Regions from separate parts of the Ligilactobacillus sp. UO.C109 genome, predicted to be linked through region 2. Evidence: predicted binding sites of a transcription regulator. Region 2 holds the regulator's gene; the other holds the start of a gene.
What was found. The regulator Rex, encoded in region 2, represses fermentation and respiration genes when NADH is low (regulators of the CRP and FNR family bind a similar motif). The targets are predictions, from matches to a motif close to TTGTGAANTANTTCACAA.
Positions count from the first base shown of each region.

Region 1 (15,257 bases), on a different contig from region 2:
ATCAGCTATTTTCTTTGCTCGAACAGTTTCTGTATAAATGTTAGATGCTAAGTAATCTTGATGGATTATTTTACTATCTACACCTAGTGCAGTTAACAAATAAACAGCTCCCATACCAGTTCTATCTTTACCAGCTGTACAATGGAACAATAGAGCTTCATTTTCTTTATCATTAGCTAACAATAAATCGAAGAATTGGCGATATGCTTTTTTAGCTCCATCTGTAAGTACAATATCTTTATATGCTTTCAACATATCCTCAAAACCAGCATTTTTAATCTTGCTGTAGGTCTTATATCTAGTCTCTTGATCTTTCTTAGTACTACGAGTCTCATCCTCTGAAAAAACTGGATTAAAATGATAATGAACATTATTGCTAATCCGATCAGGTTCAACTTCCTTTTCAGATATTGAACGAAAATCTACGTCATATCTAAGACCATAGTCATCTAAATAGTTAACATCTCGTTCAGACAAATATGCCAAATTAGCAGAACGCAGAATTTTATGCTTTTTAATCTTACGTCCATCTAATGTTTTATAACTGCCTAAATCACGAAAATTAAATCCATGTTTTATATCTAGTAATAGTGGTTTTTGTTCCATATAATCCCTCCATGGAGTGTGGCTTTAAATATGATTTTAACAAAAAATAAGCCTATTACCAAATATAAGTTATTATATCCAGTTTCGTTTTTCAGCTAAATTTACAGCTTCTAAGCGCGAACGTGTTCCTGTCTTACTGAGAATAGAGGAGATATAATTTCTAATAGTACCTTCAGACAAGAAAAATTTTTGTGCCAATTCTTTAGTTGAAGCACAAGTTTTTAAAGCTGCCAGAATTTCTTGCTCGCGATCTGTTAGGGGATTATCAACAGTGTTCAAAACACTAGTAACAAGTTTAGGATCAAATACTGTATCACCATTCATTATCGTTTTTATTGCATTAACCAAAGAATCACTTGGACTATCTTTTAATAAATATCCATTAACCCTTGCAGCAAGGGCGTCTTTAAAATATTTGCTACGTGCAAATGTAGTTAAAATTATGATTTTTATATCTAATTTCATTAGGCGAAGTTGCTTGGCAATTTCTAGCCCAGAAAGTCCTGGCATTTCAATATCCAGAATAGCAACATCTGGCTTTAGCGTAATAACTTTTTCCAATGCTGCCTGACCATCTGTTTCAGTTCCAACTACTGAAAAATCATCTTCTAAATCAAGTAACATCGCCAAAGCACTATTTAACATTTGCTGATCTTCAGCCAAAAATATACTGACCATTCTTAATCACCCTTTACAATAGGAATACTTATGTCTATTTTAGCACCATTGTCATTATCAAAATTAACATTACCATCTAGATAATCAATTCTCTTTTTTATCCCAGATAAACCAAATGAATTTTTATAAGATATATTTTTATCAAAACCAATCCCATTATCATGCACAGTTATTAAATATTGATTTTTCTTCTGACTAAAAGTAACACTAAAGAGATTCCCATGACTGTAACGAATAGCATTAGTAACCAACTCAGTAATAATTTGACTTATTGTATTTTGAATATCCTTATTCCAATCTACTGTAATCTCTTCGTTTTTTGTATGTAGCATTATACCAGATTTATCCAGATTAGATTGTTGTATATCCAAAGTTTGTAGTATTGTAGAGTGTTTCATATCTGCTACAATTTCTCTAACCAAGTCTAAATTTTGACGAGAAGCCGCTGCAATGTCTTTTAATTGTTGTTTAGCCAATGCTGGATCTTTCTCTAATAACTTCTCAGCTAATTCAGCTTTTAGAGCTAACATGGAAAAGGATTGCCCCAAATTATCATGTAATTGTTGAGCTATTCTGTCACGTTCACTATGTCTAGCTATTAATTCTAAACGATTATTTTGTTTTCCTAAACGATAACTCTTTGACAAAGAATTTGAAGCTGGAATTGTTCCAAAAATGAATAAATAATTGATAATAGCCGCTGGTACATCTCCCACTGCCATATTAGGTAATGGATAAGCTAGATATAAACTTATCGTAGATAAAACATAATAAGGAACAATCACTAATTTTGCGTTTTTCATATTAATACTAAAAGTTCCAATAATGAAGCCCGTATAAATATATAAAAATGGATATCTTGCAAAGAAAGAGAGTGTAGCTGCCAAAATTAATTGACAAAAAATATTAATAACTACTCCTTTATCTCTGGCTAAAAAACAATCTCTATAAACTTTGACAAAAATAATTAGTAAAATTAACGTTATATTACGCATAATAGTGGGCAATGTAAGTAACACACTTACTGCTGGAAATAACCATAGTAACCAGAAATAAGGGGCTAGTCCTACGTAACTTGGAAATAATACGTGCTTTTTCAAAAACTTCTTCATCAGTTTTTTCAATCCTTTTTTGAAGTAAATATATAACTAATTTCTAGAGCTAAGACTAACACAACAAACCAAATTATTAAACCTATAAGCGAATTATAGTTGATGCTATTCCCATGTAAAATGTTATTAGATAAATTCGAAATGTAGTATGTTGGTGTTACTTTACCAATTTTTTGTAACCATTGTGGGAGTACACCAAGCGGCCACCATAAGCCACTACAAATTGCCATAGGAAAAACTAAAATATTGGCTAAAGCATTGATAACATTACTATCTTTAAATGATGAAATCAAAATACCTAATAAAACAAGAGGCAAGCTCATAATAGGAATTAGAATTAATAAAAGTATCCAAACCTTTGTCGGTAATGTGAGATTATTAACTAAAATACCGGCTAAACCAATTCCTATAAGACAAAGTAAGTTTAATACTTCAAAAATAATGACCATTTCAATATAATACATAAATTTAGGAAAAGGGCTTAAATCTATAAATAGTGTAAATTTACGGTCTATATCGGAACTTAGTGTATGTGCGACTGTCATAATAGATCCAAGTAGAATTCCGTAAATAGCCATACTTACTAAATAATCTACCTTCCATTGCATTGTATTACTATATTGTGGTAAGGCTTTTGTAAAAAGTAAATAGAACGTCAAAGGCATTGCTAAATCAAACATGAAGAATGCTGGGTTTCTTAGGATTATGCGTTTAAAATCAATTTCAAGTTGATATAAAAAATTGGTCATGATTATTCCTCGTTTCTAATTAAAGAGTCCATTAATGTGTCTAAATTTTGTTGTCTAATTTCTAAATTATCAATTGCTGATAAATAGGGGACTAACTGAGTTATTAAGCTATTAACATCACTTGTAATAAGTGTATAATGGTGGTTCAATTCACTTACTCTAAGTACAGCTGGTAATTTATTAAAAATATCTTTTATCAACTCACTATTGAAGGTTACTTGAACCTTTTTTAACTGTTTTCCCATCTCAGTTAAACTACCATCAAAAATAATTCTTTGATTATGCAGAAAAATAAACCTATTAGCAACTTTTTCTAATTCTTCTAGATAATGACTAGTAATTAAAAATGTTTTCCCTTGTTTCTTTAACTCATCGATACGCTCCCAAAATTTAGTGCGACTTTCTGCATCCATTCCTACAGTAGGTTCGTCTAAGAAAATTAGATCTGGATTTCCGGCTAAAGTAAGAGCGAACTGTAGCTTTCTTTTTTGACCTCCAGATAATTTATCCATAGGGTGGTTTATATAATTTTGTAACTCTGATAAAGCTAATATTGCTTGATAAGACATAGGATTACGATAATATGTTCTAGTTAATTTAATTATTTCTTTCACTGTTATTCGATCTAAAGAGATATTTTCTTGCATCATTACTCCAATTAAATTTCTATCAAATTTTTCTTTCTCAAAAATCTTACTTTGCCCACTATCTTGTTGAATTAACTTCGTAATAATATTGATCAAAGTAGATTTTCCAGCACCATTTTTACCGATTAAGGCAACAATTTCTCCAGATTGAATTGAAAAATTAATATCATTTAAAACAACTTTATTTTTATATTTTTTATTGATATTTTTTACTTCAAGTGCGGTGGTCATAATTTATCATCCTTCCCTATATTACATCTTCAATATAAACAAAATCAGTTAAGGTTAGTAGAATTGAAAGTCATTACTCTTCATGACAATTGTCATAAGAACTATTAAGATGCATGGGATTAATACTATTAAGTAAATAATTAGAATAATTTTGAAAATACTTACTATTCATGGTGCCGGAACTATACTAATTGTTGTATAATTTAGGTATGCGATGTTTGAAAGGGGTATAATTAATGAACCAAGATGAATTAAAGCAATTAGTAGGTACAAAGGCAGTTGAATGGATTAAAGATGGCATGATTGTCGGTCTAGGAACAGGTTCAACTGTTAAATACATGGTTGATGCACTTGGAAAACGTGTAAACGAAGAAGGTCTAGACATTGTTGGTGTTACAACTTCTATTAGAACAGCTGAACAAGCTAAGTCTTTGGGTATTGTTATTAAAGATATTGATGAAGTTGATCATATTGATTTAACAATCGATGGTGCTGACGAAATTTCTTCTGACTTCCAAGGAATTAAAGGTGGCGGTGCAGCTTTACTATACGAAAAGATTGTTGCAACTAAATCTAATAAGAATATGTGGATTGTCGATGAAAGTAAAATGGTCGATGATCTAGGACAATTTCCATTACCAGTTGAAGTTATCCCTTATGGTAGTGGTACTGTCTTTAAACGTTTTGAAGAAAAAGGATTAAATCCAGAATTTAGAAAAAATGAAGATGGCAGTTTACTTCATACAGACTCTGATAACTATATTATCGATCTTCACTTAGGTAAAATTGAAAATCCTAAAGAACTTGGAGATTACCTAATTAATCAAGTAGGAGTTGTCGAACACGGATTATTCTTAGACATCGTAAATACTGTTATTGTTGGGCGTCAAGATGGCCCTGAGGTTCTTGAAGCCAGATAATTCGAGGTGAATTTATATGAAAATAGCTCCTTCTATTCTTAGCGCTGATATGTTAAATCTAGGTGCTGATGTACAAAAAGTAGAAGATGCCGGTGCTGAATATCTCCATATTGATATTATGGATGGAAATTTTGTTCCTAATCTATCTTTTGGTGCTAATGTAGTTAAAGCATTAAGACCACAAAGCAAAATGGTTTTTGACGTTCATTTGATGGTGAATAACCCTGAAAATTGGGTAGAAGACTTCATAAAAGCCGGTGCAGACATTGTAGGTGTTCATTATGAAGCTACACCACACATTCATCGTGCATTAGATTTAATCAAGAAAAACAATGCTAAAGCTGAAGTAGTAATTAATCCAGGAACACCAGTTAGTGCAATTGAAAGTGTTCTATCAATTGTTGATCAAGTACTTGTTATGACAGTTGATCCTGGATTTGGTGGACAAAAATTCATACCAGAAACATTAGAAAAGATTCGCCAACTACATCAAATAAAAGAAGAACGAAATCTTAACTTTGATATAGAAGTTGATGGTGGAATTAACGAAGAAACTGTTAAACTATGTCGAGAAGCTGGCGCAACAGTTGCAGTTGCCGGGTCATATGTTTTTAATTCTGGTAATGAAACTCATGCTGAAAGAATAAATAAATTACGTAATTAATATATAGAAGATACTACTGTGATTAGTGGTATCTTCTATTTTTATATATTGATGAAAGCGTGGGGGAAAATGACTATACATGATTCGAATGTTCGGGAAAAATTACTTCAATTAGGAAGTCAAAAACGGTACAATTTTACAGCTGAATATGCAAGGTGTGGTTACAAAGTTACATATAGGCGTGGATTAGATAGAGATAAATTAGCTCCAACAATTATGTTCAAAAATGTTAAGATAAATAACAATCTAGTTACAGATCATCTGTGGTTCAACTACACAAAAGGCTTTGCTGAGCTAGGAAAATTAGTTGTTGGGGATGTTATTAGTTTTAATGCAAGAGTTGCTAGCTACGAGAAATTAGGACATAAAATAGATTATAAATTAGAACGCCCAACAAAAGTTAAATTGGTTTCCTATAAAAGCGTTAAAGATGCTTTGCCTATACCCAACACTACAAAAGGTAAAAATGAGTTGTTGGGATACATTATGCTAGAGAATAAAAAATTTTATCAAGAAAATAATCGTTCATATTACCCATGGTATGTTGAAAAGTATAAAAAATTCTTAGATCAAAGATCTTCTAACACTGTTTAATAATAGATACACTTTAAAGTCTCCAATTTACTATAAAGATTAGGGGGCTTTTTTGTCATGATTAATCCTTAATTCATCTTTCTAAAAAATGTAAGTTTTTCATAAAGATGGATAAAGAGAAAACCAAACAGTGTAATATAATCTCATTATAGCTTTATTGATTAATTTTGATGTTTATCAAAAATCATATTTTTTCAGAAAGTTAAAATAACTTTTTATTTTATTGGAAATTAATTTCCTAATTTTGATTTTAATAATCTGTCTACGATCTGTTGTTTTTAAAGGCAAATTTGTATTATATAACTGATTCCATTCAATAATCCTTTATCAAAACAATTATATTAACATACCAATCCTTATATTATATGGATATTCAACTTTTTAAATAAGTAAAAACAATTATTTACTTATATTTTCAATTTTACCCTTGCTTTTATTCGTAAATAAGAGTAGAGTTATACTTGTAAGTTAGGGAAAGCATTTACATTTATTAAGGTGGTAATTATATATGAATAAAATTATTATTAGCAAGTTAAACAATGACGAAAATAAGATTGAATGGCGTATTTCTAACAGTGAAACTGGACATTACTTAAATATTTCAATTTCCCGTGCATTAGAAGATGCTATGAAGAAAAAGCGTAATTTATCCTTTAACCGCTTTGAATCTGAACAAATTAACAATTTGTCTCACTTAGTTACAAACATTCAAGAAGACTATGTTCTTAATATTGATGAATCCAATATTAGTTCTAGTTATTTACCATTAAGGGGTATCGACGCATTATCATATATGAAAACCGTCGAATAAGTGATTATAAGCATTAAATTAAGTTGTTATTTTAATACTTATCTTGGATATACTTAAGTATTCTTAATTGATTAAAGATTTGGCTGTCAACAATCTCTATTTTAATGATAGAGATTGTTTTTTTGTTAAATATTTTACAGTTGCATTGTTTTTGGCTAATTAAATATTTAAATTCTCTTATTATTCCTTTGTATTCTTGCTATCTCTACTTTTTAGGTTTATATTAATTCTAGTTATTTTTCGAAAGGAATGGTTACATGTATTACAATGCAGCTCTAGTTTTAGAAGGTGGTGCAATGCGTGGCCTCTATACTTCTGGCGTTCTAGATACCTTTTTGGAACATGATATTCAATTTGATTGTGTTATTGGAGTTTCTGCAGGGTCTCTAAATGGTGCTAATTTCGTTTCAAAACAATATCAAAGAACTTATAATGTAAATGTTAAATACCGTAAAGATCATGACTATATCTCTTTAGCACGCCCTTTTAAGCATGAAAGTATTATTAACTTAGATTTCTTATTTGATGATCATGGATTAGATTGGCATAATTTCGATAATAAAGCTTATTTAAAGTCTGAAACTGATTTTATTGTTGTAGCTACTTCTCTAGAAAGCGGAAAAGCTGTGACGCTACGTAATCCCCAACCTGGCCAAGACTTAATTGATGCTTTAGAAGCTTCTTCATCTATGCCTTTCATCTCAAAGCCACATAATACTTCTAAAGGACTTTGTCTAGATGGTGGTATTGCTAACTCTATCCCTTTTGATATCGCTCAAAAAATGGGTTTTCAAAAAATTGTAGTTGTTCGTACTCGTCCACGTGATTATCGCAAAAAGCCTACTAGTTTTGCTTTAAAACGCCTCTACAGTAATAGCTTCAAGGAATACCCAGAATTCGTTAAAACGGCTATCAGACGCCCTGAAATGTATAATCATTCTGTTGAAGTTTTAAATAAACTTGAACACAACGACGAAATTTTTTGTTTAGCACCCAAGGATCCAGTTAAAGTTGGTAGGCTTGAACACAATACTAAAAAGATGACTGAACTCTATAATATAGGTAGAAATGATGCTGAAAGTAATCTTGAAGCAATGCTTAACTATCTTCAAAAAAGTGAACCCCTATATGACTAAAAATACATTTTAAAACCAAAAAACATGGTATCTACTTAGCAAAACTAAGCGATACCATGTTTTTATTTTATATTTGCCAATTTAGCTAGCTTGGTTGTTGATCCAAAGTATTAATGCCTGGATACCAATCTTTATATCCTTGATATCTATCTACTTCTAGCAGTTTTTCAGCATTTTTTACTCTTTCTGGCGTAGGAGGCTCAACACCTTCAAGACGATATCTGATACCCATTTCATGATACTTATGAACGCCCATTGTATGATAAGGTAATACTTCAAATTTTTCGACATTATGAAGATTTTCCTTAACATACTCGCCCAATTGTCTCAAGTATTCATCATTATCCGTGATGCCTGGGATAAGGACATGACGAATCCAAACAGGTTTCCCTATGCTAGAAAGATATTCGCACATATCCAAAATATTATCATTTGGGAATCCGGTTAATCTCTTATGTTCGTCCGAATTAATATGCTTGATATCAACTAATAGAATGTCGGTATAGTCCATTAACTCATTGAACTTACTAAACCAAGGTTCTCTTCTTGTAAATGGCTGTCCACAAGTGTCCAAACAAGTGCTAATACCTTCTTCCTTGCACATCTTGAATAACTCTAGTGCAAAATCTATTTGCAATAGAATTTCACCACCTGATAAAGTTATTCCACCTTTGTCGCCCCAAAAGCTACGATAAGGAAGTGCCTTATTTAGAACTTCTTCAGTCGTCATTTGTGAACCTACCCTTGTTTTCCAAGTGTCCGGATTGTGACAGAATTTACACCTCATATGGCAACCTTGCATAAAAGCGACAAAACGTATACCTGGTCCATCGACAGCCCCAAAAGTTTCCAAAGAATGTACATAGCCTACGACATGACCGTCTTTAGTTGGAACTGGATTCAATAAAGGATTAGCACTCATTCTCTCCACCTACTCTCTTCTAAATATTACATTGAAGTATGGAAGGTTCTTGCAATAACGTCATCTTGTTGTTCTTTAGTTAGATCAGCAAAGTATACACAGTAACCTGAAACACGAATTGTTAATGTTGGATACTTCTCTGGATGTGCTTGAGCATCTAATAAAGTATCTCTATTGAATACATTAATATTCAAATGATGACCATCTTTTCTCATATAGCCTCCGATCATGTTTACTAATGTATCTTCTTGCATCTTTTCATCATGACCCAATGTTGTTGGTGTTACAGCAAATGTATTAGAAATACCATCTGTAGCATACTTGTATGGTAATTTAGCAACAGATAATAATGATGCTAAAGCACCTGTTGTATCTGCTCCGTATGCTGGGTTAGCACCTGGTGCAAATGGTTCACCCTTTTGACGACCATTTGGAGTAGTACCTGTGTTCTTACCATAAACAACATTTGAAGTAATTGTAAGAACGGATGTTGTTAACTTAGCTCCACGATATAGATGATGCTTGCTCATCTTAGTAAATAGTTCCTTAACAAGCCATGCAGCAATATCGTCAACACGATCATCATCGTTACCATAACGAGGGAAGTCATGATCTGCTTTAAAGTCAACAGCAATACCATCTTCGTCACGAATTACTTTAACATGTCCGTACTTGATAGCTGAAATTGAGTCAGCAGCAACAGACAATCCAGAAATACCTGTAGCAAAGCTACGATCTACTAATGTATCTTTCAATGCCATTTGTGCTGATTCATAGTAATACTTGTCATGCATGTAATGAATTGTGTTCAAAGCATTTACATAAATATCAGCAATCCATTCCATCATGTCATCGAATTTCTTCATGAATTCATCGTAGTCAATGTATTCTGAGCTAATTGGTTCGTATGCAGGACCTACTTGTTGTTTTGTAAGTTCATCCTTACCACCATTGATAGCATACAATACAGCCTTAGCTAGATTTGCACGAGCTCCGAAGAATTGCATACCATTTGCAATTGGTTGTGCAGATACACAGCAAGCAATGCCATAGTAGTCTGTTCCCCATGTCTTCATCATTAAGTCATCGTTTTCGTATTGAATTGTAGAACTTGCAATAGATACACTTGCAGCATAGTGCTTAAATGATTCAGGCAAACGATCAGACCAAAGTAATGTGATATTTGGTTCTGGTGCGGCACCCATATTATGCAATGTATTTAAGAAACGATATGATGTCTTAGTTACATGGTGACGTCCATCTAAGCCCATACCAGCAATTGATAATGTTGCCCAGATAGGGTTACCTGAGAATAGTGAGTTGTAAGCTGGTGTACGAATGAAGCATACCATTCTCAATTTCATTGTGAATTGGTCAATTAATTCTTGTGCTTCTTTTTCAGTTAAAATACCACGCTTCATATCACGTTCAATGTAAATATCGATGAATGAATCGATACGACCAATAGACATAGCAGCACCATTTTGTTGTTTAATAGATGCTAAATATCCAAAGTATAACCATTGAATTGCTTCTTTAGCTGTTGTAGCTGGTTTGGAAATGTCATAGCCATAAGACTCAGCCATAATCTTCATATCATTTAAGGCTTTGATTTGATCAGAAATCTCTTCACGCATCTGGATTATGTCGTTAGTCATCTCACCATCGCCACAATTTTCCAAATCTTTTTTCTTTTCTTCGATTAAACGATCAATACCATACAATGCAACACGTGGGAAGTCACCAATCAAACGGCCACGACCATATGCATCTGGTAGTCCAGTGATAATCTTGTTGTGGCGAGCTTTCATGATTTCGCTTGTGTATGCATCAAATACACCTTGGTTATGTGTCTTAGATAGATTTTCAAATACGAAGTCTGTTTCTGGATCAATCTTAAATCCATAAGCTTCCAAGGCACCTTTAGCCATTCTGATACCACCATATGGCATAAGTGCACGTTTCATAGGTTTATCTGTTTGTAAACCAACAATCTTTTCTAATGACTTGTCTAAATAACCTGGTTTATGAGATGTAATTGTTGATACTACTTTTGTATCAGCTTCAAGAGGTCCACCATGTGCACGTTCTTTTAATTTTAAGTCGATTAATTTATCGTTTAACTTCGTTGTAGCTTCGGTTGGTCCTTCAAGGAAAGATTGATCTCCATCATATGGAGTGAAGTTATCTTGAATAAATTCACGAATATCAATTTCTTCTTTCCATTCTTTTCCTCTAAATCCTTCCCAAGCATCTTTTACATCAACGTTTTGCATTTGAGTCTTTTCAACCATGCTCAAAGCCTCCTTTGTGATTTTTAAGAAAACGTTTTCTACACTGTTAATACTACACCTTAGTTAAATTAAATTCAATGAAAAATCGTTCACAATGTTTTTTATTTTCAAAAAATCTTATAAACGCTATCATTTATTTTAATCATTATAAATGTTAATATGACAATGCTTTTGACAACAGTTTATAAACTTTAAAAATGTGATTTATGTATCAAAATATAAATTTCATTAATTTTATTTTAGAATTTCTTAAAATTACAAAAAAAGACCCTATACCCAATAAAATTTAGGTATAGGACCTTTAAAAGTATCTATACTGACGCCCCTAAAATAAAGGTAACTAACGTCGTTAACAATCCAGTTATAACATTTCGTAAAATTGTTTTGCTAGTTGAAACCTCAGAGTTGTGTGTACAAACTACTGCATTAATTGATAATGAGGCAATCATCGCAATTAATGTAAATACCACGCGATGTTCTGGTCTTGCTAGAATCATCGTCAATAATGGAATCATTGCCCCGATTATAAATGAGCAGAAAGAACTGGCTGCAGCATGAAACGGCATTAAGATATCATTCTTTTGCAATTTTATCGGACAATTTTCACAGTCTTCATTTTCCAACTGACTTTGTCTTTCCATTGTTTTTTCTTGAATATCTCTTTGGGTACTTACAGATATCCATTCTCCACCAGCCATTGAACAAGCTCCAGCTAGCATGCCAGACAAACCACTGATTAAAAGGGTCTTACTATTAAGATTAGCCCCTGCAGCACCTAACACGATTCCAGATACTGAAATAATCCCATCATTGGCACCTAAAATACTAGCCCTTATAACATTTAAGCTATCCCAAAAAAAATTAGTCTTAACTTTCAATACATACGTAACTTTCAATTTGTACACTTCCTCACGAAATATAAAAATAATACCGTTTTTATATACATATTTAAATTATATAAACCGCTTTCATTACGATTAAATTATACATCATATGAGTAATTAGTACTAATTTAGCAAAATTTATAATTATATACATGTTTCACAATAATATAAAAAAGCATACTTAAAAAGCATGCTTTTTTATAATTAACCTACACTACCATCCATTTGATATTCAATCAATCTATTCAATTCGACTGCATATTCCATTGGTAGTTCTTTAGTAAATGGTTCAACAAATCCCATAATAATCATTTCAGTAGCCTTTTCTTCAGAAATACCTCTACTCATCAAATAGTAAAGCTGATCTTCAGAAATTTTAGAAACTTTAGCTTCATGTTCCATTGAAACATTACTATTTAATACTTCATTAAATGGAATTGTATCACTTGAAGACTCATCATCCATAATGATAGTATCACATTCAACGTGCGCAAACGAACCATCACTATCTCTATTAAACCTTACATACCCACGATAGTCAGCAATTCCTCCATCTTTACAGAGAGATTTTGATACAGTTGACGAATATGTATTCTTAGCATTATGAATCATTCTTGCACCAGTATCAGAGTCAATACCTTTGCCCGCAAATGCAATAGATAACATATTTCCATGTGCACCTTCACCATCTAAATAGATACTTGGATATTTCATAGTTACTTTAGAACCAAGGTTACCGTCTACCCATTCCATAGTAGCATTTTCCAAAGCTCTAGCACGTTTTGTTTCCAAACTATATACGTTGTTGGACCAGTTTTGGATTGTTGTATAACGGCAATAAGCATCCTTCAAAACATTTACTTCAACAACTGCCGCATGTAAGGAATCTTGTGAATAATTAGGAGCAGTACAACCTTCTACATAGTTAACACTAGCACCTTCATCGACAATGATTAGTGTTCTTTCAAATTGTCCTGAATTTCCGGCATTAATTCGGAAGTAACTTTGAATAGGTGTTTCAACTTTCACTCCCTTAGGCACATAAATAAATGTTCCTCCAGACCAAACAGCAGTATTAAGCGCGGCCATCTTATTATCATCTGCTGGTATTAACTTTCCAAAATATTTCTTTACTAATTCCGGATATTCTTGAACTGCAGAATCTGTATCCATAAATATGATACCTTTTTTGGCAAAATCTTCTTTCATATTATGGTAAACAACTTCTGATTCATATTGAGCAGAAGAACCTGCTAAATACTTGCGTTCAGCTTCTGGTACGCCTAAGCGATCAAAGGTATCTTTAATTTCTTGTGGAACATCTTCCCATTTTCTAGCTACTGTATCAGTATCACGTCTAAAATAATTAATATGATCTAAATCCAATTCTGACAAATCTGGTCCAAAATTAGCCATCTTCAAAGTCTTGTACTTTTCATAAGCAGCCAATCTAATATCCAACATCCATTCAGGTTCATTTTTAGCTTTAGAAATATTTCTTACAACTTCTTCACTAAGACCTTCACCAGTTGTATATATTGGTTCAATATCATCTTTAAAGCCATATTTATATTGGCCACCAATGTCTTTTATATCTTCACTAATCATTCTTTTCACCCTTTCCTTCATACTTCTCAATAAGTTGATAAATTGCCTTCCATGATAACATTGCGCATTTAATTCGAGCTGGGAATTGTTTAACCCCTTCTAAAATTATTGCCTCACCTAAAACTTTTCTATCAGGTTTTACTTCTTTTGTAATCATATCGGAAAATGACAATACCATGTTTTTTATTGTATCGAAGTCTTTATTTAATACTTCATTTGTCATAATACTTGCGGATGATTGAGAAATTGTGCAACCATAGCCATCAAAAGCAATATCTTTTATCTTATTATCCTCAATTAATGCAGTTAAGGTAATAACATCGCCACAAGTCGGATTTCTCAATTCAACTTCAACACTTTTATTTTCTAACTTACCTTTATGTCGTGGATGGTTAGCTTCTTCTAAAATTGCTTGTCGATATAAATTATTTAAATTACTCATATTTGGAAAAATTCCTCTACTTTCTTTAGAGAATCTACTAATTTGTCGATTTCTCCATAAGTATTATAAAAATAGAAACTTGCTCTCAAAGTAGCACTCACACCTAACCAATCCATAAGTGGTTGTGCACAATGGTGACCAGCTCTAACTGCAATTCCATCAGCATCTAAAAAAGTTGCTACATCGTGGGGATGAATACCTTTCAAATTAAAGGATACTACTCCACATCTTTGATCAGGATCTTTGGGACCATAAATTTCAATAGTCTTAATATTAGTTAACTTTTCAAGTGCATACTTTTGTAAGTCCTCATCGTTTCGAGCCACATTTTCCATTCCGATTTCTTCTAAATAATCAATCGCTGCACCAAGACCTAGTACACCTTCAATATTTTGCGTTCCACCTTCAAAGTTCCAAGGAATCTCTTTGAATGTTGATTTTTCAGTTGTTACACTGTCAATCATTTCTCCGCCATATTCTAAAGGATGCATTTTTTCTAAGAGTTCATACTTTCCCCAGAGAACACCAATTCCAGTAGGTCCTAACATCTTATGGCCAGAAAATACATAAAAGTCTGCTTCTAAATCTTGTATATCTACTGGTAAATGTGGTACAGATTGAGCACCATCAACTACTAAAATTGCATTACTTTGATGAACAATAGCTGCAATTTCTTTAATTGGATTAATTGTTCCTAAAACGTTAGAAACATGAGTAACTGCTACAATCTTTGTTTTATCAGTAACCTTTTGCTTTAAATCGTCTAAATCAAGTTTACCTTCTTCAGTTAAAGTTACATACTTTACCTTTAGATTCTTTTCTTGTGCAATTGCTTGCCATGGAACAATGTTACTGTGATGCTCCATATAGGTGGTAACAATTTCATCGCCTTCATGTAAGTTATATCTAACATAACCTTGTGCTATCCAGTTCAAACTTTGAGTTGTTCCCTTGGTAAA
Region 1 covers NZ_JAPSFH010000003.1:69,625-84,881, reverse strand. The annotation lists gene OZJ21_RS00480 (tyrosine-protein phosphatase) at 1-606, opposite strand, end outside; gene OZJ21_RS00475 (response regulator transcription factor) at 679-1,284, opposite strand; gene OZJ21_RS00470 (sensor histidine kinase) at 1,287-2,396, opposite strand; gene OZJ21_RS00465 (ABC transporter permease) at 2,405-3,145, opposite strand; gene OZJ21_RS00460 (ABC transporter ATP-binding protein) at 3,148-4,023, opposite strand; gene rpiA (ribose-5-phosphate isomerase RpiA) at 4,260-4,943, shown strand; gene rpe (ribulose-phosphate 3-epimerase) at 4,960-5,607, shown strand; gene OZJ21_RS00445 (hypothetical protein) at 5,677-6,201, shown strand; gene OZJ21_RS00440 (hypothetical protein) at 6,710-7,012, shown strand; gene OZJ21_RS00435 (patatin-like phospholipase family protein) at 7,270-8,148, shown strand; gene pflA (pyruvate formate-lyase-activating protein) at 8,234-9,070, opposite strand; gene pflB (formate C-acetyltransferase) at 9,097-11,364, opposite strand; gene OZJ21_RS00420 (VIT1/CCC1 transporter family protein) at 11,676-12,260, opposite strand; gene sufB (Fe-S cluster assembly protein SufB) at 12,453-13,856, opposite strand; gene sufU (Fe-S cluster assembly sulfur transfer protein SufU) at 13,849-14,298, opposite strand; gene OZJ21_RS00405 (aminotransferase class V-fold PLP-dependent enzyme) at 14,295-15,257, opposite strand, start outside.
Region 1: the regulator Rex is predicted to act here: its motif matches at 11,442-11,459, upstream of pflB (formate C-acetyltransferase).

Region 2 (15,257 bases):
TTCAACCCAACAGTTAACCCTAACCATGTGTATAACTCTCCCATTTCTGTGGCATCACGTTCAGATAAATATTCGTTAACAGTAACAACGTGAACACCTTTACCAGAAATAGCATTCAAATATACTGGCATTGTAGCAGTCAAAGTTTTACCTTCACCTGTTTTCATTTCTGCAATATTACCTTCGTGCAAAACGATACCACCAATTATTTGAACATGGTATGGATACAAGCCTAGTACCCTTTTTGCACCTTCTCGGCAGACAGCAAAAGCTTCAGGTAATAAATCATCTAAGCTTTCTCCATCTTGATATCTTTTTTTAAATTCTTCTGTTTTTGCTTTTAATTCATCATCTGATAAAGTACCGAATTCATCAGCATATGATTCTACCTTATCAGCAATTTTTCCTAGGCGTTTAAGTTCTCGTTTATCACTTTCCACCCAACGTTTAAGAAGATTTGCCATATGTCAATTCCTTCCAATCCTCAATAAAATTAAACTATTTCCAAATTTGTAAACTAACTTTAATTTTACCATTAATCACTTTGAAATTAAATAATCACACTTAATAAATTCCTTAATTTCAAATTACTTATTTAATCGTAAAAAATGTTGTCTTCCCATTCCTATCATAATTAACCCAATTGTGGCAGTAAATGCTGCTACTAATAATAAACACAATAAAGTCGTATTCCAATTATTAAAAGTATCTTTAAGAATTCCAAAAATAACCGGGCCAGAACTTGCCAGTAAGTAACCTATAGATTGGACAAAACCACTAACTTGCCCAACTTCTTCCTTACTACTTGAAAAAACAGTAATTAGATATAAAGATAATGCAAAACTTGTTCCTGTTGTTATTCCATTTATTAAACAAGCTAGCAATAACAACCATAAATTATCTTTGACAACAATTAGCATTCCCACACCTAAAATATATCCCACTAATAATAATAGCATTGTCAATCGTGCACTCTTTAATCTACTTGCTAATTTAGGAACTACATATGAAAATGGGAATCCTATCATTTGAAATGCTGCAAACATCCATCCCGCTGTTACAGGAGAGATTCCATGATTTACTAAAACACTTGGTAACCATGCTACCAACGTGTAAAAAACTAAGGACTGCAATCCCATAAAAATTGCTAACAACCAGATAGCATGCCTTTGCCATACCTTTTCTTTTTCAAGAATTTCTACTTTATTATCTAATTTAATTTCTTTTTTAGGTAACAAAATTGCTCCAACTCCAGCAATTAATGCAGGCAATGAAAATACTTGAATTGCATTTTCCCAACCTACTAGATTTGACAGTGGAACTATCACACCTCCTGCTAAAGCAGAAATTAAATTGCTAGTAGCTATATATAATCCATTTAAAAATGCTGATTTTTCTTCAGCATAATCTACAACCAAAGCCGGTAAAGTCACATTTAAAATAGTTATTGCTACACCTACAAATAATGTACCTACAAAAATCAAACTTTCGGTATATATTCTGAAAAAATTGGCTAGCATCAACAAAAATAAACCAATTATTATTGTTCTTCTAGTTCCAATTTTTTTAATTAACAAAGAAATTAATATCGATATAAAACCAAAACATAATAATGGTATCGTAGTAAGTATCCCTAATTGAACTGTAGATAGCTTGAATGTTTCTCCTATTTTATCTATTAAAGGTGTAAGAATTATAATTGCTAATCTTAAGTTGCATGCAATTAACACTATTTCCCAAGCAAAATTATTTCTTACTTTCGACATTTATATTCATCCTCACAAAATAATTATCGTATCATTAAGAAAAATTATAGCATTGCTCATCAAAATAAAATACCCCATAGACTAATCTATGGAGTATTTAGAGCAATTAATTATTAATTAAGCTTAGTCTTCACTAGCTTCAATTAAACCATAACGGCCATCGCGACGACGATATACAATATTTATACCACCATTTTCTGCATCTTCATAAATGAAGAAGTCATGACCTAACATGTCCATTTGTAATACAGCTTCTTCGCTATCCATTGGTTTCAAAGATAGACGCTTAGTACGAACGATTTCAAACTTCTTATCTTCTACTTCTTCTTTTTCATCTGCAACAGGTGCAAATTCAAAATTCTTAAAGCCTTTTTCACGAGACTTACGATTTACTTTAGTCTTGTATTTTCTAATTTGGCGTTCAAGTTTATCTGTAACAAGATCAATACTTGCATACATATCAGGTGAGGTTTCTTCTGCTCTCAAAACAAGATATGGCAATGGAATTGTTACTTCTACCTTTGCAGTCTTGTCTGAGTACACCTTTAAGTTTACGTGAGCCGTTGAATCAGCAGTATTATCAAAGAACTTCTCTAATTTTGCTAATCTCTTTTCAACGTATTCACGGATTGCTCCTGTAACTTCAATATTTTCACCACGAACATTGATTTTTAACATGGTAAACCTCTCCTTTCACAACTAAGTCTTATTAGACTTATATAGAGAGTAAATAAAAAAACTTTTATCACTCTTTCTACCTATATTATAATAGAAAGCGTTTAAATTATCAAATAAATTTATCAAGTTTTATGTAATTTCTTTATAAATTTTATTTAAGTTTACAATAATTTTTTAACTCATCTTGCTAAAGTTACTGAACATACTCTACTAGCTCCATTTTTTAGTAGTAATTCTTGAGCATAATATAGAGTTCTTCCTGTTGTATAAACATCGTCTACTATGACATAATTTCCTTGTAGTTTATCACCTATGTAGTCAAATGGTTGTTGTGTTTTCAAACGCTCACTTCTACTTTTTTCTGACTGCTTTTTATCCCTTCTTATTTCCTTCATCTTCAGAACTCTTGAATAAGGTAGATCTCCTATTAATCCTTCTACTTGATTGAAACCTCTATGTTGCATTGTATATTCATCCACTGGAATAGGAATATATATCCAATCTTTAGAGGGATAGTTATTCGTTATAAAATTTTTAAACTCTATGTTAAAAATTTTTCTCCAATAATAGTCTCCCATAAACTTATATCTTTCGAAATATTTTTTGATAATTAAATTATCATATGTATATATAGACTTATTATTCAATAAGATTTTGTTATTATTTTTCCACTTAATGCAGTCATTACATAATAATAAATTTTTTTGTTCTCTCCCACATCCTTCACAAGCATTATCTATCTTACATTTTCCCAATTCTTCTCTACATCTTTTACAAACATTGTCTCGCTTATATTTTTCTAACGATAAAATCCATTTAATATTTAATTTAAAATCAATTGTGTTGTTGCATAATAAGCAATTCATGAGATACCTTCTCTCAATTTTTTAGCTTTTTTATTTAAAAATTCTATTTGCTTTTGTGCATCTTTTACCTTTCTTGTATATCTATCACAGATAAATATTACATCACCATCTGGTCTACTAACACTGCGCCCAACCCTCCCAGCAATTTGAACTAAAGCAGATGTTGAAAACACACTATTGTCAGCACCTAACACTAGTAAATCGATTTCCGGAAAAGTAACTCCTCTTTCTAAAATTGTTGTTGTTATTAAATACGTATACTCTTTGTTTCTCATTTTTTGTACTTTTTCAATTCGATATTCATCAGCTGCATGAACTGTATCACCTTTTATTTTACTAGCTAAGACTGCTTTAATTACTTCTCTTACTTTATTTAACATAGCAACATGAGGTACAAATACTAAGAACTGCTTTCCATTTTGCTCCCATTTTTTTAGATACTTTTTAATTTTTGTATCCAATTTCCCTTGTAAAATAAATCCCCACCAATTATTTGTAAATTCTACTTTTATAGTAGGTAAAGCATTTTGATGAAATCTCATTGGTAAATAACTTATAGATATATTCCCTCTTTTTATCTTTTTTGCCAACTCATTACTAGGCGTAGCAGTTAGATAAATAAGAGTCCCTGTTTTCTTAATAGCCTGTTTAGTTGCAAATAATAATTCTTTATTATTAACATATGGAAAAGCATCGACTTCATCAATTATCAGTACATCAAAAGCTTCTTTAAATTTTAATAATTGATGTGTTGTACATACTACCAGTTGAGTATATCTATATGTTTCTTCACTTCTTCCATGCAAAAGAATTTTATCAATCTTTTTGAAAGCTTTATCTAAACGTGGGTATAATTCATTACATACATCCACTCTAGGAGAAGCAATCGCTATACGAAAATTTTTTCTTAGAGCTTCAGCTATTGGTTTAAATAGCATTTCAGTTTTTCCAGCTCCCGTAACCGCCCATAATAAATGCTCCGTATTTTTTCCAATTATATTAATTAGTTCATTAGAGCATACCTCTTGAAATTTAGACAATTTCCCGTCCCACGTTAAAATTTCATCAACATTATTAAAATGATTATCCTCAATAACATGAACTAAATTATTCAATGTACTGACTCTTCCTAAAACAATACATTTCGGGCAATAGTAATTATCATAGGGTAGTTTAGCTCTTTCCTTAGTTGTTACTTTCCCACAACGATTACATTTTATTTTATTTTTAAAAACCTTAATTGCTTGATAAATTTCAATATTATCAGATGACATTATTTTTTCTTCCGATTTATCGACTACTACTAAACGACCAGCCATTTCATTAAAATCCATCCATACTTGCCCTCCCAATATTTTCTACTTTCTATATACGCAAAAATGACAGAAAATACTAAATATTTTCTGTCATTTTTTATTTTTCTATTTTATTTTCAGACAAGAGAACTATTTTTTTTATAAAATTCAATAATGGACGTCGTGATTCACCAACTAATCCAATAACCTCAACAAAAATTTCTAGTCCCAATAGTGTAGCCACTGTCAATAAAATAGAGCCCCAAAAACTAGAAATAGGATATAGCAATGAAATAGATGAAAAAATCAATGCTATTCCATAAATAACTAATACGGTTTGTCTATGACTCAATCCCATTTGCATTAGTCTATGATGCAAATGATGCTTATCAGCTTGTGAAATTGGTTTTTTATTTAAAATTCTTCGTAAAATTGCATAGACAGTATCAGTTATTGGTACTCCTAAAATAATAACTGGAATTATTATTGTAATAAATGTCGCATTCTTCAAACCATATAATGCAAAAACCGAGATCATGAAACCTATAAATAAAGATCCCGTATCACCTAAATATATCTTAGCAGGATGAAAATTATATGGCAAAAATCCTATCAATGCTGCTACTAACGTAAACATCATTATTGATATAAAAGTATTAGTTACATTTAAAAAGAAATACCCTGTAACTGCACTGGTAGATAAAGCAATAATTGCTACTCCAGTTGCTAATCCATCTAATCCATCAATTAAATTAACTGCATTAGTAATTGCTAAAATCCATATTAGTGTTATTGGTAAACTTAACCACCCTAAAGTTACTGTACCTAAAAATGGTAATGTAATAGTTGTCATTTTAATTTTAGCAATAAAAAATACTACTAAAGCTGCTAAAGTTATTCCATATATTTTCTGTCTAGGTTTTAATTCATAAATATCATCTATTATTCCAGTAGCTAAAATTATACATTCTGCTAACAATAATGCCCACAATTGTTCGATTGGGTATTGCTTTCTCAATAAAAGAAAATTAGTCACATTAAATGCTAAAAAAATAGCTAATCCACCCATTGTCGGCATAGGAACCTTATTTACACGACGAGCATTTGGATTGTCAACAGCTCCTACTTTAAATGCTAACAATCTTATAAACGGAGTCAAAATAGCTGATAGAATCATTGTTGCAAATAGAGATGCTATAATTCTATACATATTATCCTCTTTCTTAAGTTCTAACTATATGTAGAACTATGTTTTAACAATTTATTATATACCGCTATCTTATCATAACTTATCAAATTAGTCATTAATACCTAAAATAAAATAGGATTGACAATTTAACATCGCCAATCCTTATTTTAATTATTTTTTCAAATGATAATTATAAGTTGAAACAATGATGTTTTCTCGAGAATTCAAAGCTGTTCTTAAACGTAATGCTGTTTGGTTATGCAAGATATTTTGCCAAGGTTTCTTAGGTACAAATTGAGGTACCAAGACCGTAACTGAATAATTTCTTTCCGCAGCTTTCTTAGCAATAACATCACAGAATCTAATAACAGGTGTCTGAACCGAACGATAAGATGAATGTAAATCAACAAATCTCACATCGCCAAATGATTCCTTAAATTCCTTAGCAGTTTCGTGTTCTTTTTTAGGGTTAGTATCAAACGAAACATGCATTGCAATTACATAGTCACCAATTGAACGAGCATAGTTAATAGCACCAGTAGTTACATGAGTTACAGAACTAACTAATACAATAACAGTTGAACCGTCATAATCATGCAATTGAGCATCATTGCTTAATCTTAATTGAGCGGCAATCTTCACATAGTGATCGTGTATCTTATAGAATCCAAAAATCAATGCTGGCATGATAATCAAATATGGCCATACATTTGCAAAATGTAACCAGAACAAGAAAATAACTAGAGCCAATGAAATTAGAGCACCTACCAAATTAAACATTGAGTTTAAAATCCAATGTTTACCTCGTTCTCTAAACCAATGAATGATCATTCCAGACTGAGATAAAGTAAATGGCACAAACACACCTACTGCATATAAAGGTATCAATAGATTAGTTTGTCCATGGAAAATTAAAATCAAAGTAATCGCGCCAATTGCCAATGCAATAATACCATTAGAGTATCCTAAGCGATCACCCTTGTCCATAAACATATGTGGCATAAATTTATCCTTGGCAAGATTATATGCAAGGATTGGGAATGCTGAAAAACCTGTATTAGCAGCAACAGCTAAAATCATCGCAGTTGCCAATTGTAATAGATAAAATAGCACTCCATGCCCAAATACGGCAATACCTATTTGTGATAAAACTGTTTGCTTGGAATTAGGTAAAATACCTAAGTAGTAACTTAAGAATGTAATTCCAGCAAAGAAGATACCCAAAATCAATGCCATAATTCCTAATGTATTAGCAGCATTTTTACGTTTAGGTTTCTTAAAGTTTGGAACTGCATTACTAATAGCTTCAACCCCTGTTAATGAGGAAGAACCTGCAGAAAAAGCTTTTAAGAATAAAAGCACTGACATTCCAGGAACTGCTTGACCGACATGCGCAGCTGCAGCATAGTGGATATTACCTGTGAAGATATTAAACAATCCCCAACCCACCAAAGCTACAATCATAATTACAAAGAAATATACTGGAACCGTCAAAAATGAAGCTGATTCACGCAATCCTCTTAAATTCAAAGTCATAATGAACAGGACAATTAAAATAGATATACCTACACTATGAGCCCTCAAAGAAGGTATCGCAGAAGTGATTGCTTCTGTACCAGATGTTACAGATACAGCTACCGTAAGCATATAGTCAACTAATAAAGAACCTCCAGCTACTAATCCTGCACCTGTTCCCCAGTTCTGCGTAGCAACAACATAAGCACCACCACCAGAAGGATACGCATGGATAATTTGTCGATATGACATAGTTATTGCAAAAAGTAAAATCAATACTATTCCTGCTGCTGGAACTGCATACCATGTAGCTGCTGCAGATAAAACAAATAAAGCTGTTGTGATTTGTTCTGTACCATAAGCAACTGAGGATAAAGCATCTGATGAAAGTAATGCTAGAGCTTTAAATTTTGTTAACGCTTGGCCGCCTTCTTCTGTTGTCTTAAGCGGCTCCCCAATAAGTAATCTTTTTAAGTAACGCCACATAATAATTGCTCCCTTAATTTAATTATCTATTTTTCTCTTTTCTTAACTAAATGTTAAGAATATTTTGATACAAATTATATAAAATCATATTTCATTCAAAGTTTCAACAGCTATTTAATCAAAATGTTTAAAAAAGTAAATTTGTTAGAATTTTGTCACATAGGTCTCGTTAAAAATTAACCATTAATTATTAAAAATACTTTTGATTTTATTTCTAATTTTAATAAAACCATTTCGAACTAAGTTAACAATTTTGGTTGTATAACTTAATAACGTATTAATCGTTATTACAATTAATATTAATAAAACAATACATTCTTTTGATGGCAATGTGATGCCAAATAGCCATGGTAAAAACACACAACTTCCTATCAATCCTAAGATACATCCCACATAAACGGTTACTCTAAGGACATTGAATGGCTTACAAGTCTTATACAAAACTATCAATCCTACTATAGATAATAAAATAGTAGAAGCTGTTGAATAATCTGTATATTTTATTTCAAACATCGAAGCTAGAAGTACCATCATTTCCACAACTATCACATCAGTTATTCCTGCTGGAAAGGCCCTTAGTAATATATTAGATAAAAATCGCCCTTCTATCTTTTCTTTATTAGGTTGTAACGCTAGGAAAAAGGCTGGTATTCCAATTGTAAACATCCCTATCAATGAAACTTGTGCAGGCTTTAAAGGATAAGTAAATGATAAAATAACTGCTAACATTGATAAGAAAAAGGAAAATATATTCTTTACCAAAAACAAACTAGCAGAACGTTGAATGTTATTTACTACACGTCTTCCTTCTAAAACCACATCAGGCATACATGAAAAATTCGATTCCAACAGCACTACTTGCGATGAATAAACTGCAGCATCACTACCAGACGCCATAGCTATACTACAATCTGCATCTTTCAGTGCTAGCACGTCATTTACTCCATCGCCTGTCATAGCAACAGTTCTTCCTTGTTCTTTCAAAATTCGTATAATTTCTCTTTTTTGCGTTGGTGTCACCCTACCAAAAATATTATAGTTTTTAACTGCTTCAGCTAGGTCCTCTTTTGTCTCTAACTTTGTAGCATCAATGTACAAATCTGCATTTTCAATCTGTGCTTTTTTAGATATTTCTGAAACAGTTTGCGGATTATCTCCAGAAATAACCTTTACTTCTACTCCCTGCTCCTTAAAATAATTAAATGTTGCAGGTGCCTCTTTTCTTATGGGATTTGTTATTAATACATATCCTATAGGAATTACTTTACCTGTAATTTTCTTATCCATAAAACCATCTAAAGCTTTTCCAAACACTAGTACTCTGTATCCTTTTTTAGTATCTTCATTAATATTATCTTGATATAATGGAAAATCTTCACGCAATACAAATTCAGGAGCACCTAATATGTATGCATCATTTTCAAAAACAGCCCCACTATACTTATTTTTTGATGTAAATGGAATGATTTCACTTGCTATTACTTTACTCGTCTGTTTACAATAATTTCTTATAGCTTTCATAGTATTATTACTTTCATCTATTGCATAAACAAACTTTGCTAATAACTCTTCAAAGGCATCTCTGTTCTCTACATCGATTGCTTTTATTTTTTCTACTTTCATTTCATTTTCAGTAATTGTTCCTGTTTTATCTACACATAAAACATCTACCCTTGCTAGAGTTTCAATACTTTTCATATCATGAAGCAATACTTTTTTCTTAGCTAGCCTCATGGAACTAACAGCTAGTGCTACACTTGTTAACAAATACAGCCCCTCTGGTATCATACCTAAAACAGCTGCTACCATAGATGTTATATTGTCATGTAAACTTTCATGATTTATGAAAATCCCTTGTATAAATAAGACAATTCCAATCGGAACTAACGCTACACCTACAAATTTTACTAATATATCAAGATCTTGGATCATTTCAGAACGTTCAACATTTTTCATTTTCTTAGCTTCTAATGTTAACTTAGAAATATATGAGTCTTTGCCAACCGCTGTTAGTCTTGCTCTACACTTTCCAGCAATAATAAAGCTACCTGACATTAATTTATCTCCTGGCTTTTTAGGAATTTCATCAGACTCACCTGTCAATAAAGATTCGTTTACTAAAACTTCTCCACTTACAATTTCACTATCAGCTAAAATTTGATTCCCCATTTTAAAGATTACAATATCATCTAATACTAAATCTTCTGCATTTACTTGTGTAACCTCTCCATTTCTTACTACCATAGCCTGCGGAACATTTAGCATCGTTAACTTATCAACAACTTTTTTTGCCCTTAATTCTTGAATTATCCCAATAAAAATATTTGCAATAATAATCGGTAAAAAGGTTAAGTTTCTAAATGAATTTACTAAACATAAAAGTAAAGTTAATATTAAAAATATCAAATTAAAATATGTAAATATATTTTCTGCAACTATTTCTTTGGCAGTACGTACAGGTGGTTTCACTGCCTCATTACTCCAACCATTTTTCTTATATTTTTCCACTTGTTTATCCGTAAGCCCATAGTCTGCATTAGGAGTTATCCTATTTATGTCAATTTTTTCGTTACTTGATTTTTTCATTACTATCCCCCAATCCCTAACTATCACTAATGTTAGTATAACATGTAGGATATAATAAAATCATTGAACAATCTTTAACTTTTATATAATACATTTAAAATATTATATAATTTTAAAAAAATAAACACTGAAATTTCATGACTGAAATCTCAGTGTTTATTACTTATTTTAATTTAGTAATCTAAACCTAGATTACATCATACCACCCATACCTGGTGTTGCAGGCATTTGGTCGTTACTTTCTGGTTCTGGCTTATCAGCAACTACTGCTTCTGTTGTTAATAATAAAGCAGATACACTAGCTGCATTTTGAAGTGCTGAACGAGTTACCTTTGTAGGATCCACAATACCAGCTTCAACCATGTCAACCCATTCATTTGTAGCAGCATTGAAACCTACACCTGGTTTTTGTTCCTTTAATTTTTCAACAATTACAGAACCTTCTAAACCTGCATTTTCTGCGATTTGACGAACAGGTTCTTCCAAAGCACGTTTTACAATGTTAATACCTGTTTGTACGTCGCCTTCTTCTTCCAAAGCAGCAACTTTACCAATAACATTTACCAATGCTGTACCACCACCAGGAACAAATCCTTCTTCAACAGCAGCACGTGTAGCATTCAAAGCATCTTCAATACGGTACTTACGTTCTTTCAATTCTGTTTCAGTTGCAGCACCAACTTTAATAACTGCAACACCACCAGATAATTTAGCCAAACGTTCTTGTAATTTTTCACGATCAAAATCAGAAGTTGTTTCACTAATTTGCTTCTTAATTTGTTCTACACGTTCAGCAATCTTGTCCTTATCACCAGCACCTTCAACAATTGTTGTATTTTCCTTAGTTACTGTTACTTTTCCAGCAGAACCTAATTGTTCAACTGTTGTATCTTTCAATTGTAAGCCTAAGTCATCTGTGATAACAGTAGCACCTGTCAATGTAGCAATATCTTGTAACATTGCCTTACGACGATCGCCAAATCCTGGAGCTTTAACTGCAACAACGTTAAATGTTCCACGAATCTTGTTCAAAACAAGTGTAGGTAATGCTTCACCGTCTACATCATCAGCAATAATCAATAATGGACGACCTTGTTGTACAATTGATTGCAATAATGGTAATACTTCTTGAATGTTTGAAATCTTCTTATCTGTTAATAAAATGTATGGATTATCTAAATCAGCTTCCATCTTATCATTATCAGTTACCATATATTGTGATAGATATCCTCTATCAAATTGCATACCTTCAACAACATCTAAAGAAGTATCGATACCTTTAGATTCTTCAATTGTAATAACACCATCATTACCAACTTTTTCCATAGCATCGGCAATTAATTTACCAACTTCTTCGTTAGCAGATGAAATAGAAGCAACTTGTGCAATATCACTCTTGGATTCTACTGTATGGGACATTTCATGTAATGCATCAACTGCAGCCTTAGTTGCTAATTCAATACCACGACGAATTCCAACTGGGTTTGCACCAGCAGTTACATTCTTCATACCTTCATTTACAATAGCTTGTGTTAAAACAGTAGCAGTTGTTGTACCATCACCTGCAATATCATTTGTCTTAGAAGCAACTTCAGACACCAATTTTGCTCCCATATTTTCGAAATGATCTTCTAAATCAATAGCCTTAGCAATTGTTACACCATCATTTGTAATTGTGGGGGAACCATAAGATTGTTCCAAAACAACATTACGGCCTTTAGGACCAATAGTTGATTTTACTGTATTTGCTAATTTATCTACACCCTTCAACATCTTTGAACGAGCATCTTCTGAAAACTTAATTTCCTTTGCCATAAATCTCTTCACCTCAAATTAATTAAAAATTAATCTATAACCGCAATAATGTCATTTTCACGGATTACTAAATATTCTTCGCCTTCATATTTAACTTCAGAACCAGCATACTTATCAAAAACAACTGATTGACCAACTTTTACTTCAGGTTCAACCCTTTGTCCATTGTCTAAGATACGTCCGTTACCAACAGCAATTACTTCACCTGTTGTAGGCTTTTCTTTTGCATTACTTGCGATAACAATTCCACCAATGGATTGTTCTTCTTCCTTTTGAACTTTTAAAACAACGCGATCTCCTAATGGTTTAAGCACGTCTAATCCCTCCAATATCAATCATCTGTATCATTTAGCACTCTCAACTCTTGAGTGCTAACTACAATTAATACTATAACCACTTTAAATATAAATTGCAAGTATTTTTTATCACTCGACACATTAGAGTGCTAATTTTTTTATTTGACCTGTTAATGGTACAATTAAACTTAAAAATGAAAGGTGATAATTAATTTGGAACAAAGAAATTCTATTCCCTTATTGCTAACCTATATTGGTTATCAAATTTTGTTAGCAATATTCAATATTTTTTATAATCAAAGTCATAATTTTTATTTGGTTGAAACTATTATTGGAATACTCTGCATGTTGTTTATTGTTTATCTCAATCATAGATTCTCTTTTAAAAATAAATTAGAATATAAAACTATTAAACTTAAATCTATTTTACTCTGGAGTATCCTTGGTATGGTCGGTGCCCTCATAATTCAAATTGGATTATCTCGTATCGAATCAGGACTTTTTCATTTTTCATCATATTCAGCTAATACTAACCTATTGTTAGAAATTGTTCACCATTACCCATACTACATTTTAGTACCTGGAATTGTTGCACCTGTAATGGAAGAGTTAATTTTTAGAAAAGTTTTATTTGGAAATTTTTCAAGATTCATCCCTTTTCTACCTGCTGCCTTAATTTCCAGTCTTCTATTTAGTTTAGCTCATATGGATGGTCATTTCCTTATCTATGCTAGTATTGGCCTTTTGTTTTGCTATATTTACTATCGGACTGGAACGATTATTACTTCTACTTTTAGTCATATATTTCTAAACTTGTTTATTATACTTCTATCATCGCTTTAGAAGTTATTAATATCAAAAAATTGCTGAAGATTAATGTGATTAGATAACATCATAATCTTCAGCAATTTTTATTTTGAGACTCATTTCGGTCTTCTATGTAACACTACTCTTCTGTGCTTCCAAAATGATTCAAGAAATAAATCAAAGTTTCCATTTCATTCGTCAAATCTACATTTTGCACACGTATATTTTCTGGTACAGTAATTCTAAGTGGTGTAAAATTCAATATTCCCCTTACACCAACTTCCACTAACTCATCTGTAACTTTTTGTGCTACAGGAGCTGGAACAGTTAAAATTACAATTTCAATTTGCTGTAACTTTAATTGTTCTTTCATATCAGACATTGGATATACTGGAATTCCACTTTGAATTGTTCCCGTAATATCTTCATTTACATCAAATGCTGCACTAATTCTTACATGATTACTTTGATGGAAATTAAAGTTCAATAAAGCATGTCCTAAATTACCAACCCCAACCAAAGCAACATTAGTTAACGTATCTTGATTTAATTGCTTAGTAAAAAAATCAAGTAAACTTTGTACATCATATCCGTAACCACGTTTACCTAAAGCACCAAAATACGAAAAATCACGTCGAATAGTAGCAGAATCTACTTTTACGGCTTCAGCTAATTCTGTTGAAGAAACTCTATTCTTTCCAGAATTAGATAATAGTCTTAGATAACGATAATATATCGGTAGACGTTTTGCAGTAGCCTGCGGAATCTTTACTTCTGCCATTAGACTTTCCTCTTTTCGTGAAATATTTAACATAAGTTTAACACATAGCTCCACAATTATACAATATATTGGCTTAATTATCATCTTTAACGTTTTTATTTGTGAAATTTCTATGTTACACTATAAATCGTCTTAGTGTTATAATACAGTAAATTAATAGAAAAGGTGATTTTATGCTACTTTTACAAGCACAGCAAGTTGCCCGACATTTTGGAGCAGATATCCTTTTTGAGAATGTCAATCTTGATATAAAAGATAATTCCAAGATCGCACTTGTTGGTCGCAACGGAGCAGGAAAATCTACACTAATAAAAATGTTAATCGGTGAATCACTTCCAGATGAAGGAAAAATCGTTACTAAACGAGATTTAACTATTGGATATTTAGCACAACATACAGGATTAGAATCTACTAAAAATGTATTAGATGAAATGTTAAGTGTCTTTGAACCCTTGCAAAAGATGGAAGCTAAGATTCATCAACTTGAAGAAAAGATTGCTTCTCCGTCAATTCCACATGAATCTAAGGAATATCAACAATTATTAAATCAATATGATCAATTACAACATGACTTCCAAGAAAATAATGGTTATGGTTATGAAAATGAAGTAAAAGCTGTTTTACATGGTTTCCAATTCTTTGAAGAAGACTATGGAAAAATGGTTTCTGACTTATCAGGTGGACAAAAAACTCGTTTAGCTTTAGCTAAATTACTTTTAGAAAAACGTGATTTATTAATCCTTGACGAACCTACTAACCACCTCGACATTGAAACTTTGACTTGGTTAGAAAATTATATCCAAGGTTATACCGGTGCCCTTTTAATTGTTTCACATGACCGCTACTTCTTAGATAAAGTTGTCAATGAAGTTTATGAATTAAGTCATCAACATTCTAGTCATTATGTTGGAAATTATTCTCATTATATTGAAGAAAAAGCTTCTCGCTTGCGTACTCAATGGAAAGAATATGAAAAGCAACAAGTGAAAATTCAAAAATTAGAGGATTTTGTTAATAAAAACTTAGTTCGAGCTTCCACAACTAAAAGAGCTCAAAGTAAAAGAAAACAATTAGAGAAAATGGATAGATTAGAGCGTCCTGAAGGTGAAGAAAAAGGCCCTCATTTTAAATTTCATGCTAGCAAGGAAAGTGGAAATGTAGTTTTAAAGGTTACAGA
Region 2 covers NZ_JAPSFH010000027.1:46,663-61,919, reverse strand. The annotation lists gene secA (preprotein translocase subunit SecA) at 1-464, opposite strand, end outside; gene OZJ21_RS04555 (CynX/NimT family MFS transporter) at 588-1,766, opposite strand; gene hpf (ribosome hibernation-promoting factor, HPF/YfiA family) at 1,890-2,444, opposite strand; gene OZJ21_RS04545 (ComF family protein) at 2,624-3,310, opposite strand; gene OZJ21_RS04540 (DEAD/DEAH box helicase) at 3,307-4,644, opposite strand; gene OZJ21_RS04535 (glycosyltransferase family 4 protein) at 4,724-5,815, opposite strand; gene OZJ21_RS04530 (APC family permease) at 5,966-7,795, opposite strand; gene OZJ21_RS04525 (cation-translocating P-type ATPase) at 7,979-10,381, opposite strand; gene groL (chaperonin GroEL) at 10,574-12,196, opposite strand; gene groES (co-chaperone GroES) at 12,226-12,510, opposite strand; gene OZJ21_RS04510 (CPBP family intramembrane glutamic endopeptidase) at 12,706-13,335, shown strand; gene OZJ21_RS04505 (redox-sensing transcriptional repressor Rex) at 13,439-14,080, opposite strand; gene OZJ21_RS04500 (ABC-F family ATP-binding cassette domain-containing protein) at 14,254-15,257, shown strand, end outside.